DNA from 2 places in the Streptomyces sp. NPDC055632 genome. Region 1 is predicted to be linked to the other one. Evidence: riboswitches for the same ligand, from Rfam matches in the RefSeq annotation. Region 1 holds a riboswitch; the other holds the start of a gene.
The links. Region 1 has a riboswitch for cobalamin ahead of ACWGSR_RS34840 (hypothetical protein). Riboswitches for the same ligand answer to the same signal wherever they lie in the genome.
Positions count from the first base shown of each region.

Region 2: another riboswitch for cobalamin. It lies ahead of ACWGSR_RS09215 (ABC transporter substrate-binding protein); the one in region 1 lies ahead of ACWGSR_RS34840 (hypothetical protein).

Region 1 covers NZ_JBSHHY010000052.1:52-7,086, reverse strand. The annotation lists gene ACWGSR_RS34860 (ABC transporter ATP-binding protein) at 1-42, opposite strand, end outside; gene ACWGSR_RS34855 (energy-coupling factor transporter transmembrane component T) at 39-1,223, opposite strand; gene ACWGSR_RS34850 (hypothetical protein) at 1,228-2,169, opposite strand; gene ACWGSR_RS34845 (prenyltransferase/squalene oxidase repeat-containing protein) at 2,166-4,964, opposite strand; cobalamin riboswitch at 5,292-5,419, shown strand; gene ACWGSR_RS34840 (hypothetical protein) at 5,542-6,954, shown strand.
Region 2 covers NZ_JBSHHY010000005.1:4,194-11,228, reverse strand. The annotation lists gene ACWGSR_RS09225 (ABC transporter ATP-binding protein) at 1-790, opposite strand, end outside; gene ACWGSR_RS09220 (FecCD family ABC transporter permease) at 787-1,845, opposite strand; gene ACWGSR_RS09215 (ABC transporter substrate-binding protein) at 1,842-2,903, opposite strand; cobalamin riboswitch at 2,980-3,160, opposite strand; gene ACWGSR_RS09210 (cold-shock protein) at 3,211-3,417, opposite strand; gene ACWGSR_RS09205 (TetR family transcriptional regulator) at 3,663-4,256, opposite strand; gene ACWGSR_RS09200 (SDR family NAD(P)-dependent oxidoreductase) at 4,348-5,112, opposite strand; gene ACWGSR_RS09195 (NAD-dependent epimerase/dehydratase family protein) at 5,262-6,272, opposite strand; gene ACWGSR_RS09190 (ScbA/BarX family gamma-butyrolactone biosynthesis protein) at 6,287-7,035, opposite strand, start outside.

The DNA of each region.
Region 1 (7,035 bases):
CGTGTCCTCGTACCGGACGGTGACCTGGTCGAAGGTGATCACTCGGTTTCCTTGGTGCGCTGTGCCGGGACGGCCGGGCGGACGGGCTGGCTCGGGGGCGGGGACAGGAATCCCGCGGTTCCCGCCAGGAGGATCGCGGCGGCCGGCACCAGGGGCAGGGTGGGCCAGCTCAGCGGGTAGAGGGAGGGGTTGAGTTCGGCGGCGTCGAAGCCCGCGTTGCCGAAGAGGAGGACGGCCGAGAGGACGCCGCAGCCGGCGACGGCCCACTCGGCGGCCTTCCAGGGGTCGGGCCGGTAGGTGGTGCGGGTGACGCGGCGCCCGCCGAGGCGGAGTCCGGCCACGCACAGCAGGCCGCCGGCCGCCAGGGCCGGGAAGCCGAGGAGGGTGGGGGCGGTGGCGTCGAGGAGCCCGTACGCCCCCGCGCACAGGCCGCACATGCCGAGCAGCATGAGGGCGCCGGTCGTGCGCCGGGAGCGGCGGGTGGCCGTTCCGGCGCGCCCGTAGCCGCGGGAGTCCATGGCGGCGGCGAGGCGCAGGGAGCGTTCGAGGGCGTCCTCCAGGACGGGGACGACGATGCCGCGCAGGGCGCGCAGGCCCTTGGTGCGTCCGGCGCGCAGTCGCCGTGCCCGGTGCACGCGCTGGACGCTCTGGACCAGTTGGGGCGCGACGCTGATGGAGACGGTGACGGCCACGCCGAGTTCGTAGAGGGCGCCCGGCAGCACGCGCAGGGCCCGTTTGGGGTTGGCGAGGGTGTTGGCTGCGCCGATGCAGCAGAGCATGCAGGCGAGCCGCAGTCCGTCGGTGGCGGCGGAGAGCAGCGCCTCCAGGGAGACCGGGCCGCCGATCTGGATGCCCGCGTACCAGTCCGGTGTGGGGATGTGCGGCAGGGAGAAGAGGAAGTGGTCGCGGGGCGTGATGCCGGTGGCGAAGATCGCCCGGAAGACCACGCGGATCGCCACGACGGTGAGGGCGAGGTAGAGGTAGTACGTGAAGCCGCGCGCCCAGGGGGCCTCGGTGCGGCGCATGCTGATGACGTATCCGAGGACCGCGAGGACGAGGAAGAGCAGCAGCGGGTTGTTGGTGCGGCTGACGGCGGTGGCGAGCGCCAGGGCCCAGATCCACCAGGCGACGGGGTGCAGGGTGCGGGGCAGACGGCGGCCGCCCGCGTCCGGCGCGGGGCCGGGCGCGGACGGCTGGACCGCCGCCGCGGTGGTGCGGGGCACGCGGCTACTCCGTACGACGGCGGCGCTTGGCCGCGAACACGGCGGCGGCGCCGATCAGCAGGCCCAGGACCCCGGTGACGACGGCGGGCACGTACGAGCCCGCGTCGTGGGCGGCGTCCGCGGCGGGCGCCGCGTCGACCACCCGGGGCCCGGAGGCGGCGGCCGGGGTGCCGGTCGTCGAGGTGCTCGGGGAGGGGGTGGGCGGGGCGCTCTTCGACGGGCTCGGGGAGGGGGTCGCCGGGGCGGTGGGGCTCTTCGGGGCCGGGGGGACGGCCGGTGCCTTCGTCGTGGGCGGCGCCGGGGCGGGCGGGTTCTCGGGGGCGGGTCCGGTGTCGGTGCCGGGCGGCGGCGGGGCCGCGGTCCGGGTGTCCTTCGGGGCGGGCCCGCCCTTCGGCCGGGTGTTGTGGGCGCGCAGCTGGTCGGGGGTGACGGTCGGGCGCCCGCGGGTGCCCTCGATGTCGGTGCCGCCGAAGATCCACAGGTCGACGCTGCCGGGCTTCGGCTTGTAGAGCATCGCGCCGAGCTGGCTGTACTCCCAGGTGTTCTGGCCCGGGTTCGCGTGCCAGTACGACCAGTACGCGGAGGCCGGCGGGGTGAGGACGCAGTCGTCCTGCCGGGGCGTCGGGTACTGCTTGCCGCCCTGGTGGCCGCTGTAGCCGATCCGGCAGATGAACGCGGGGCCGTCGTGCCCGGTGCCGGTCGTGGCCCAGCCGCCCTGGTTGAGGAGCTCGTACCCGGTGGTGGGGGTCGTGCCGCAGGAGCGGTAGACGGGACCGCCCCAGTGGCTGAAGTCGACGGCGAGGACGACTCCGGAGGAGGTGGTGCACTGCCCCATCGGCTGCGGGGCGGCCCCGGCCGGGGCGGCGGTGACGGCGAGGGCCGCCACCGTCAGCCCCAGCGCGGCCGTCGTGCGGCCGAGGGCGCGTATCCATCGTCGGACGCTCATGCCGGGCCTCCCGAGGTCTCACGGCGGCGGCGGGCGAGGTGGACCGTGCCCCAGCCGGCGAGAACGAGCGCCACGGCCGCGGCGGCGAGGCCGGTGACCCGGGATCCGGTGGCGGCGAGGCTGCCGCCGGTGCCGGAGGCCGGGCCCCCGGTGGAGGAGGAACCGCCGGCTTCGTCGCCCGTGGTGACGATGGCGGGGGCGGAGGGGGATCCGGTCGGGCTCGGGACCGGCTGGGCCGTGGTGCCGCTCAGGTCGCGGGTCAGCACGCCGAAGGAGATGCCGGTGGCTCCGCCGACGGCCTGCGCGGAGGCGCGGACGTCGGAGCCGGGCTGGCCGCCCTTGGCGACGTTGAAGCCGCCGTCCTTGTTCTGCTGCGAGAGCAGGAACTTCCGGGCCTTCGCGAGGGGGACGGCGTACGTGTCGGCGTCCAGCGACAGGCCCTGGATCGCGAGGGCCGCGGAGTTGACGGAGTTGCCGGAGGCGCCGGGGAAGCCGCCGTCGGGGAGCTGCCGGGCGGCCAGCCAGGCGAGGGCCTTGTCGACGGCCGCCTGCGAGGCGGCGTCGGGGAGCAGGTCCACGGTCATCGCGGCCATGGCGGTGGAGTCGACCTCCAGGCCGCTCTTCTCGCCGATGAGGCTGGGCCAGGCGCCCGTCGCGGGGTCCTGGAGGCTCTTGAGGTAGGAGATCGGCTCGGCCGCGGCGGCCGTCTCGCCCGCCCGGACCTGGGCGATGACGCCCAGGGACTGGGAGAAGACGGAGGTCGCGTAGGTGTAGTTGCCCTTGGCCGCGCACTTCCTGGGCTCGTTCGGGGTCGCGGCCGGGCAGACGCCCTCGGCGAGCGCGGCGATCAGGTCCCGTCCGCCGAAGTTCCGGGGGTCGCGGCCCACGGACTCGGCGAGCACCGCCGCCTTGCCGATGAACCCGCCGCCCGCGTACTTCGTCCCGGCCTTGGTCCAGTCGTGGACGCCGCGGCCCGTGCCGTCCTTGCCGCCCTTGTCGAGGAAGTCGACGATGTTGCGCAGGGTGGTGTTGTCGTGGCCGGTGGCGGCGAGCGCGTAGGCGCCGTCGATGGTCAGGCCGTACTCCGCGAAGCCCCGGGTGGACTCGTAGTAGCGGCCCTGGACCAGTCGGCCCGCGAGGTAGGCCGACCCCTTCCTCAGGTCCGGTCCCTCACCGGCCGGGGGGCCGGTCGGAGGGGTGGTGGTCGGCGGGGTGGTGGGGGGTGTCGTGGGAGGGGTGGTGGGCGTGGGCGGCTCGGGCTCCTCGGTGGTCAGCGCCACCAGGTCGCTCTTCGCGCCCGCGACGACGGCCGCGGTGGTGGCGTAGAGCAGCGGGTCCTCGGTGCCCTCCTCGAAGGCGAAGCCGCCGCCGGGGAGCTGCTGCCGGGAGAGCCAGGAGAGGCCCGCGTCCGCGTGGCCCCGGTCGCCGAGGGCCCGCAGGGTCTGGGCGACCCAGCCGGTGGCGTGGGCGCTGCCCGGCGTGCTGTAGGAGGCGGCGGGCCAGGCACCCGTCGGGAACTGGGCCTTCTTGAGCGAGGACCGGGCCCTGGTCACCACGGGGAGGTGGCCGCCGGCCCGCTGGAGGGCGAGCGCGACGAGGGCGGTGGTGCCGGGCTCGCTCTCGCACACCTGGCCGTCGAGGATCAGGAAGCTGGGGAACCCGCCGTCGTCGCACTGGAGTCGGGCGAGGCGGGTGACGGAGTCGGCGGGCGGGGTCACTCCGCCGCTCAGCAGGGCGATGACGGCCAGTGCCTGGCCCTCGGTCTGTCCGGTGGTGCGGAAGTCGCCCCTGGTCGCGCAGCCGGGGACGGGCTGCGGCGCGTCGGCACCGCTGTGGCAGACGTTCGCCACGAGGTCGCCGAGCAGGTCGTGGCCGCCGAAGGCGCGGGGGTCCTTGCCGGTGGCCTCGGCGACGAGCGCGAGGCGGGCGGCGGCGGTGGCGTCCGGGGCCTGGTCCTTCCCGGCCGGGTAGGCGTAGGCCCCGGTGTGCTCGGGCCTGCCGAGGAAGTCGGCGATCCGCCGGGCGGCGGGGCCCTCGCCGTCGGCCGCGGCCAGCGCGTAGGCGACCTCGGTGGTGGCGAGGTAGTTGGGGTCGGTGGCGCCCTCGTCGACGACGCGCTGTCCGTTCGTCAGCCGGTCGGCGAGCCAGCGGGTCGCGGCGGGCACGTCGACGGTGCCCGGGGGCACGTTCGGCGGGGCCGGGTCGCCCGGGGCCGGCGGGTCGCCGCCCTCCGCGCGGACCTCGTCGGGCGTGAACGAGGGCCTGCCCCTGGTGCCTCCGATGTCGGTGGCGCCGAAGACCCAGGCGTCCACGTCGCCCGGCTTGAGGGTGCGGGACATGGCGCCCAGCGGGCTGTAGGTCCACTTCCGCTGGCCGGGCGAGGCGATCCAGTACGACCAGTAGGCGGTGGCCTGCGGGGTGAGGACGCAGTCCTCCTCGGCCGGAGTGGGGTACTCCCTGCCCTTGGCGAAGGCCTTGTTGCCGATGCGGCAGAGGAAGGCGGGGCCGTCGTGGCCCGTTCCCGTCGTGGTGAAACCGGCCGAGTGGAGCAGTTCGTAGCCGGTCGTGGGCGTGGTGTCGCAGCCGCGCACCACCGGGCCGCCCCAGCGGCCGAAGTCGACGGCGACGATGGCGCCGGTCGTGCGGGTGCACCGGTCGATGGGGTCGGCCTCGGCCGGCGGGGCGGTCGTGAGGAAGACCACTCCGGCGCCGAGTGTCACGAAGGAGGCGGTCAGGAGGGACAGCAGTCGCCGTCTCGCTCTCGCCCCCCGCTTCGCCTGCTGTTCGGTCCCCACCGCGGCCCCTCGTCTCTGCCGGGCGGCTGCGTGCGTGGCGATGCGACCCGCACGGCTGTGATGCCGTGGGGAGGCGGCGATGACCACGCCGTAGTCCGCGACGGCGTTCCTTCGTACTCGATCCGGGCCCCAGGCATTCCGGCTCACCCGGGACGAGCCGGGTCTACGGTTGCGGGTCAGCGCCGGAATTCGACCGGCTTCCCCTGGGGCTGAATGCTTATCAGGCGGAGTGCAACACGGATCCGAGCGGGGCGTCAAGGTGCCGTGCGTCTCACTCCGGGGCGCGGGGAGGCACGCGGTCCGCGCCGTCTCCGAGTGGGTGGCGGACCCTTGATCGCTCGGGTAGCGTCCTGGGCTGCCACATGGGGGAATCCGGTGCGAACCCGGAGCTGACGCGCAGCGGTGTGGGACGGCGGAGCCGTCTCCGAGCCCGAATGCCCATACGGCGATGCAGTACAGGAAGCCGTACCACGCGTTTCGGACGGCGGCTCCCCCGGCCACGCCCGGCCGTGCCTCCGCACGGCGACGCCCGGCGTGCACCGGTGCGGCCGGCGTCCGCCGACTCCAGGAGCAGGCCATGTCCCGTCCCCGCACGTCACGCCGGATCGCGCTCGCGGTCCCCGCGGCCCTCGGCGCCCTCGCCCTCGCCACGCTGCCCGCCTTCGCGACCTCGACGCCCGCGCAGATAGCCACCTCCAAGACCAACGGGGTCGCCTACCTCAAGTCCCTCCAGGCGGCCGACGGTTCCTACGCCGGGTCCGGTCTGTCCAACGAGTGGGCGTTCGGCGCCTTCGCCGCCGCCGGCACCGCCGTCGTCGACGTCGCCCCGGGCGGCGACACCACCAAGAACGCCCGGACCGTGTACCGCAACCTGCTGTCCACGTCCGGCTGGCCGTCCGCGTCCCCGGTGGTGACCGACTACGAGCGCGGCACGCTCAACGCGTACGCGGCGGGCATCGACCCGGCCCGCGTCTCCGCCTCGCGCAACCTGATCGCGCACGTCTACTCGTACTGGCAGACGGCCGAGCCGGGCTACTTCGGTCCGTCCTCGAACTTCAACGGCACCGTCTTCGCGGCCCTCGCGCTGCGCGGCGCCAAGACCCAGGCCGGTACCGTCCGCGTCCCCCAGTCGCTCACGGACGCGCTGGTCGCCCGCATCCGCGCGAACCAGCACAACGACGGCGGCTGGACGTACCAGAAGGTCGAGGGCGACCCGACCGCCCTCAACACCGCGAGCGACGTCGACATGACGGGCGCCGCCATGGCCGCCCTCTGCGTCTCCGGCGTTCCGAACACCGACGCGGACGTCGTCCAGGCGAAGACCTTCCTCAAGGGCAAGCTGGTCAACAATTCCGGCGCCTTCAACTCCCTGTACGGGGTGAACACCAGCTCCAACGGCTGGGGGGTCTCCGGCCTCAACGCCTGTGGCATCAACCCGCAGACCGGGGACTTCCTCACCGGTCTCGGCAAGACCCCGGTCGACTTCCTGATCGCGAACCAGTACAACCCGGCCGGCGGCTTCAAGTACAAGCCCGCCGACACCGTGCCCTCCGCCTACGCCTCGATCGACTCCCTGCGCGCGGTGGCCGGCGGCGGCTTCACGGCCGCGCCTCCGGTCCCGGTCACCTCCGGGGCCACGCAGTGGGTCGCCCAGTCCGGCTTCACGTCGGGCACCGCCACCAGGCTGGCGCTGACCGTCGACGACGGGGCCGGGAACCTCAAGGTGTGCTCGGTGGCCTTCACGCCGACGGGCACGACGACGACCCTCGGCGCCGTCCTGGCCGCCGCGACGGGCGGCGCCACCCCGGCCGGCTGCGTCACGAGCGTGACCCCGTCGTCCGGCACCGGCGCGATCACCGCCCTCAACGGCAAGGCCAACAGCGGTACGAACACCTGGAAGGTCAGCGTCGACGGCTCTTCCTTCGCCGGGGCCCTGCGCGAGAAGGTGATCAACGTGGGCGACACCGTCGCCCTGCGCTGGGGAGCCTGATCCCGACGGCCGGGGCCCGGCCGCGGGCGCCCCCCCCCCCTGGCGGGGGGGGGGCGGGGCCCCCACCGGCCCGTCGACGGC
Region 2 (7,035 bases), on a different contig from region 1:
CCGTCCCCAGGAAGCGGACGTGGGGGCGGCCGCCGGGCTCCGGCCGGGTCACGGCGGCCCGGACCCGGTAGACGTCCGCGATCAGCTCCTCGGTGAGCACCTCGTCCGGCGTGCCGCAGGCGACCACGCGGCCGCCGGAGAGGACCACGAGCCGCTCGCAGTACACGGCCGCGAGGTTCAGGTCGTGCAGGGCGACGACGGCGGTGAGGCGCAGCCCCGAGACCAGCTCCATGAGGTCCAGCTGGTGCTGGACGTCGAGGTGGTTGGTGGGCTCGTCGAGGAGGAGTTCGCGCGGCTCCTGGGCGAGGGCGCGGGCGATCTGGACGCGCTGGCGCTCGCCGCCGGAGAGGGTCCGCCAGGGCTGGCGGGCGCGGTCGGCGAGCCCGGTGCGGGCGAGGGCGGAGCGGACGGCGGCCTCGTCCGCCGCCGAGGGCGGGGTCCAGGCCCTGCGGTGCGGGACGCGGCCGAGGCGTACGACGTCGAGGACGGTCAGGTCGGTCTGGGTGTCGGACTGCTGCTCGACCGTGGCGAGGCGCCGGGCGACGGTCCTGCGGCCGAGGCCGGCCAGCGGGTCGCCGTCGAGGGTGACGACCCCGGAGTCGGGGGCGAGGACGCCGGCGAGGAGCCGCAGGAGCGTGGACTTGCCGGAGCCGTTGGGGCCGAGGAGGCCGGTGACGGTCCCGGGGACCGGGGCGACGCTGACGCCGTCGAGGACGAGGACGCCGCCGGCGGTGCGCGAGACCCGGTCGGCGCGGAGGCCCGTGCCCGTGTCTTCTCCGGTGGGGGTCATCGCGTGCTCCTCGTGCTGCGCGTGCGGTGGAGGACGAGGACGAAGGCCGGTACGCCGATCAGCGAGGTCACCACGCCCACCGGCACCTCCTGGGGGTCGAGGACGGTGCGGGCGAGCGTGTCGGCCCAGACCAGGAAGACCGCTCCGGCCAGGGCGGTGACCGGCAGGAGCCGGGCGTGCCCGGGGCCGGTGAGCGCGCGGGCGGCGTGCGGCAGGACGAGTCCGACGAAGCCGATGGCCCCGGCGGCGGAGACCAGGGCGGCCGTCAGGAGGGCGGTGACGCACAGGAGGACGAGCCGGGTCCGGGCGACGGAGACGCCGAGCGAGGCGGCGGCCTCCTCGCCGAAGGCGAACGCGTCCAGGGTCCGCGCGTGTCCCAGGCAGGTCGTCAGGGCCGCCGCGAGGACCGCGAGGCACACCCACACGTCGGTCCAGCCGGCCCCGGCGAGCGAGCCGAGCAGCCAGAAGAGGACGCCCCGGGTGGTCTCCGCGTCGGCGGCCGTCATCACGACGAAGGAGGTGAGGGCGGAGAAGAGCTGCATGGCGGCGACCCCGGAGAGGACCACGCGGTCCGTCGAGCCGCCGAGGGTGTGGCTGAGCAGCAGCACGAGCGCGAAGGAGCAGACCGCCCCGAGGAACGCCCCGCCGGTGACGGAGAGGACTCCCCCGCCGACCCCGAGGACGACGACCGCGACCGCGCCGGTCGAGGCGCCGGAGGAGACGCCGAGGACGAAGGGGTCGGCGAGCGGGTTGCGCAGCAGCGACTGCATCACCGCGCCGCAGAGGGCGAGCCCGGCGCCGCAGACGGCGGCCAGGAGGGTGCGGGGCAGCCGCAGGTCCCAGACGATCCCGTCCCGGATCGGGGAGAGCGCCGGGGCGCCGCCGCCGAGGTGGGCGGCGACCGTCGCCCACACGTCGGCGACGCCGATGCGGGCCGGGCCGATGGTGATCGCCGCGGCGACCGACGCGGCCAGGAGGGCGAGTCCGGCCGCCGTCCACAGCAGGGCCGCGGCTCCCTTCCGTACCGAAGCGGCAGCCGGAGAGGTGGTGGTCACTTGGCGAGGCCGTACGAGCGGAGCGCCGCCGCCACCTTCTCGACGGCCTCGACGGTGCGGATCGTGGGGTTGAGCGCCTGGCCGCTGAGGAGCACGTACCGCTTGTTCCTGACCGCCGTCATGGTGCGGGTGACCGGGTCGGACTCCAGGAACTCGATCTTCTTGGCGGCGCTCTCGGCCGACTGCGAGCGGCGGGTGAGGTCGCCGATGACGAGGACGTCGGGGTCGCGGTCGGCGACGGTCTCCCAGTTGATCTGGGGCCACTCCTCCTTGGTGTCGTCGAAGACGTTCTTCGCGCCCAGCTCGCGGGAGACGATGCCGGGGGCGCCGCAGCAGCCCGCCATGTAGGGCGCCTCGGAGTTGGCGAACCAGTAGAGGACCGTGGCGTCCCCGAAGCCTCCGCCCGAAGCGGCCTTCGTCACACGGGCCTTGAGCTCCGCGACGAGCTTCTCGCCGCGCTCCGGCACCGCGAAGATCCGGGCCAGGTCGCGGATCTCGCCGTAGACCGTCTCCATGGTGAGCGGTTGGACGCGGACGCCGTCGCCGTCGCCGCTGTTGTCCTTGCCGACGCAGTCGGTGGGCGAGAGGTAGGTGGGGACGCCGAGCTGCTCGAACCGCTCGCGGGCCGCCACCCCGCCCTTGCCGAGGGTGTACGCGAAGGAGGCGGCGGCGAAGTCGGGTTCGGCGTCGAGGACCTTCTCGAAGGAGGGGTAGCGGTCGGCGAGGCGCGGGACCCCGGCGTTCTCCTCCTCCAGCCCCTTGAGGACGGGGTCCGTCCAGGTGCCGGTGCCCACCATGCGGTCGGCGAGGCCGAGGGAGAGCATGATCTCCGCCGCGCCCTGGTCGAGGGCGACGGCCCGCTCCGGCGCGCGCTCGACGCGGACGGGCCGTCCGCAGTTGTCGTCGAGGGTGACCGGGTACCCGGTCTTCGCCTCCCCGGCGCCGCCCGCGGGCCGGACGGGGGCGGGGGTGGTCCCCGCGCCGCAGCCGGTGGCGGTCAGGAGCAGGGCTCCGGTCAGGAACAGCACGGCGGAGCGGACGGGGTGTGCGAGCGGCACGGGACTTCCTCTGCGGCCACGGCTCATGCGCGGAGCCTGTCGTACGGTGCTCCCCGGGCGGGCGTGCGCCGGGGCCGCCAGCAGGTCTTCGGACTCGGGGTCGGCCGGACGGGGCGCCTTCCCGGGCCGTCGTCGTCGCCGCCCAGTGGCCGATGCTCCGCCCGTCGCCCTCACCGCTGCGCGTCAGTTCCGGTCTCGCACCGGATTCCCTGACCCGTGCACGCACCCGTTCGGGCGCGTACAAAGGTGCGACTGGCCCCGGCACAGTACCACCGGGCCGGGGGCGTGCCCCGGGGCGCGGTCGGCGTCAGAGGCGCAGCTCCCTGGCCTCGAAGCGGCCGTCCCCGAGGACCAGGACGAAGGAGACCTGCTGCCCCTCGGAGACGGTCCGGCTCTCGTCCTCGATGTCCTCCGCGCTGAACCAGACCTGGTCCTGGGAGCCGACGGGGACGACGAACCCGTATCCCCCGAGACGGTTGAAGGACCGCACGAACCCTTTGCTCCTGCCTTCCACGGCTGCCTCCTCCTCGGCGTCGGCGACGCGGGCGAGGGGTGTCCCGGCCGGGTCCGGCCGCGTCCGCGTCTCAGGGGAGGTGTACCCCGCCCGTCCGCGCTTCGCCCGTCGGCGGGCGGGCGGTGCGCGAGCACTCCCGGGGATCTCGTAGAATATTCAACAGAGGTCCGGTGTCGGAGATCCCCCGTGTTCGACACCGGGCCTCGTCGTGCGTCCGGCGCCTTCCGGAGGGGGCGGGGCGTCCCTCAGCGGCCGCCGGGGTACGAGATCCTCGCCGTGATCCTGGCGATGCGCGCCGCCGTCTCGGCGGGCGGGGCCACCGGCTGGACGATGTGGCTGACGGTGAGCCGGACGACCGTCTCGACGGCGAGCCCGCGCGACTCATCGTCCACCTCGGGCCAGGCCTCGGTCGCGTACGCGTGGAGCATCGCCATGGCCGTGCCGAAGACCGGCTCCGCGCGGGTGGTGAGGTAGGCGAGGAGGTCGTCCTCGCCGCCCCGCGCCGCGACCAGGACGCTCTTGATGAGGGGGTTGTCCACGGTCTGCTGGAGCGTGTAGCCGACGCCGGCCGCCGCCGCTGCCTCCAACTCGCCCCGGTGGGAGTCGAGTTCGCGCTCGATGCCGATCAGGAAGCCCTCCAGCTCGCGCTGGACCAGGGCGTTGCCGATGGCCTCCTTCGCACCGAACTCGTTGTAGAGGGTCTGGCGGCTGATGCCGGCGGCCCGCGCGATGGAGGTCATGCGCAGCCCGCTCCAGCCCTCGGCGGCGACGAGGCGGTAGGCGGCGTCGAGCACCTGCTCGCGCAGCAGGGACCGGACGCTCTCGCGGAAACGTGTCATCGTGCCCCCACTTTATCCACGGGGAACCGCCCCGAGGAGGGGTGCGCGGGGGCCGGTCCGGGACCGGCCCCCGGGCCGGGGCGGGGCGGGTTCAGAGCGCGGTGCCGCCCGTCACGTCCACGTACTGGCCGGTGATCCAGCGGGCGTCGTCGGAGACGAGGAAGGCGACCACGTCCGCCACGTCGGCGGGCGTCCCGAGCCGGTTGAAGACCGAGAGCGCGGCGAGGGCGGCGCTCGCCTCGGGCGTCGCCCGGCGCCGCGCGTTCATGTCCGTCGCGATGTAGCCGGGGGCCACGGCGTTGACCGTGATGCCCCGGGGCCCCAGCTCCTTGGCGAGGGCGAGGGTCATCGTGTCGACGGCCCCCTTGGTCATCGCGTACGTGACGGAGTCGGGAAAGGCGTGCCGCGTCGCCGCCGAGGAGATGTTGACGATCCGGCCGCCGTCGCGCAGCCGACCGAGGCCCTGCTGGACGAGGAAGAGCGGGGCCCTCACGTTGATCGCGAACAGCCGGTCGAAGGTCTCGGTGGTGAGCTGGTGGATGCGGCCGGAGCCGCTCGCGCCCGCGTTGTTGACGAGGACGTCGAACCCGGGCCCCTCGCCCAGCTCCGCGAGGCCGGCGTCCAGGGCGGCGTAGAACACGTCGACGGCGTCCGGCGCCGCCAGGTCCGCGCGGAACGGGAAGGCCCGGCCGCCGTTCTTCTCGACGGTCGCCACCGTCTCGCGGGCGGCCTCCTCGTCGCTGCCGTAGTGCACGGCGACCAGGGCGCCGTCGCGGGCGAGGCGCTCGGCGATGCCCCTTCCGATGCCACGGCTCGCTCCGGTGACGATCGCGGTCCTGCCGTCCAGCGCGGACATGTCGGTGGCGCCTTCTCTCGGTTCGTTCGGTTCGTTCGGTTCGTTCGGTCGGGGTGGTGCGGTGCGGTGCGGGCCGGGGGCCCGCGGTTCTTGCGGTTCGTCGCGGACCGGGGCCGGCGGTGCGTCTGGTCCGGAGGCGGTGGTGCCGGTCAGGAGGGCCCGGGTGCGGCCGCCCGGGCGGGGCCGAGCGTGCTCCGGTACCACTCCAGGTGGCCGGCGATCCCCTCGGCGAAGCCGGGGCCCGGGTCGCAGCCCAGCTCCTTCCAGGGCCGGTCGTCGGAGAACCAGTGGTCGACGGCGAGCATGTCGAGGTGGTGGACGGCGAAGGGATGGGCCGCCAGGAGGGCGCGCGCCGCCGCGACGTCGAGGGCCGGTCCCCGGCGCGGCCCGGCCCGGTGGGCGAGCAGCTCCTCGCCCACCGCGAGCAGCTCCCCGGCGGGCACCGGATCGGGATGGTCGACGTGGTACGGGCCGGCCTGGGTGTCCGGCGAGAGGGCCGCGGCGAGCAGGACGCGGGCCAGGGCGCCCACCTCGATCAGGGAGTGCAGCGAGGTGCCGCCGTCCAGCGGGCCGGGCAGCGCGCCGAGGAGCCCGACGATGCCGGGCACGAGCTGCCGGTCCCCGGTCCCGTACACGAGGTGGGGGCGCAGGACGGTCCCGCCGGCCTCCATGACGTGCCGCTCGCCCGCCGCGCGGGTGCGGCTGGTGGCCGAGACGGGGGCGATCGGCAGGGTGCCGGGGGCGGCGGCGCGGAAGGGGCCTCGGCCGTGGACGGAGGCCGTGCTCAGGGCGACGATCCGGGTCACCCCGGCGCGTACGGCCGCGTCGACCAGGGCCCGGGTGCCCTCGTCGTTGACGGCGCGGGCCGTCTCCTCGTCGCCGCCGATCGCGGAGGCGCAGTGGATCAGCACGTCGGCGCCTTCGCAGGCCCGGCGCAGGGAGTCGGGGTCCCGGAGGTCGCCCGGGACGGTCTCGGCCGCCGGAGCGCCCTCCGGTCCGGTGTCCGCCGGTCCGGTGTCCGTCGGCCCGGTGTGCTTCGCCGGGGCGAGCGGACCGCGAACGAGCAGGCGTACGGGCCCGGCCTCCGCCGCCGTCGCGGCGGCGGCCACCCGGCCGCCGATGAAGCCGGACGCGCCGGTGATCAGGATGCGAGGAGCCATCGTCGTCCGGCCCTTCACCCGGCCAGCCGGGCGCCGGTGCCGGGACCGGCCACCGCCGGTTCCCGGGGCGGGGAGGTGAGCGTGCAGACGAAGACGGGCAGGCCGTCCTGCTGTCCGGTGACGCGGACGGTGGTCGCCGGGTCGCCGGGGGCGGCCACGACCTCGGCCTCGACCCAGCAGGGGGTGTCGAGTTCGGCGTAGCGCGAGAAGGAGAGGTCCACGACGGTGGGGAGGTAGACGGTGTTGCCGGTCACCAGCATCGCCGCCTGCCGGGCCGCTTCGAGCAGGACCATCCCGGGCACGTGGTCGTTCGGGCGGCGGAAGAGCGTGGGGTGGGCGGTGTTGATCCGCAGCTGCCACCGGTCGGGGCGGTCGCCGGGGCCCAGGACGACGTCCTTGGCGTCCTCGCGGCCGACCAGGTGCGGGGCCACGGCGGGTATCAGGGGGACCGGGCGGCCGAGGGCGGCCATGCGCTCGCCGCGCATCCTGCGGTACGCCGGTGCCGAGGTGCAGCGGATCGTGCCGCCGCCGGTCGAGATCCGGCGTCCGTCGCGGGTCAGCACGACGTCGACGCGCAGGTTCCGCACCCGGCCCGCTCTCCCGTCGTAGTCGGGGAAGGTGATGTCGACGGCGATCTCCGGGGAGGAGCCGTCGAGGACGAGCTGCTCGGGATCGGCGGTGTAATACAGGTCCCACATGACGAACTGATCGTCCACGGGTACCCCGAACCCGGCGTGAACCACGAGCATGGTGGCCTGACGCA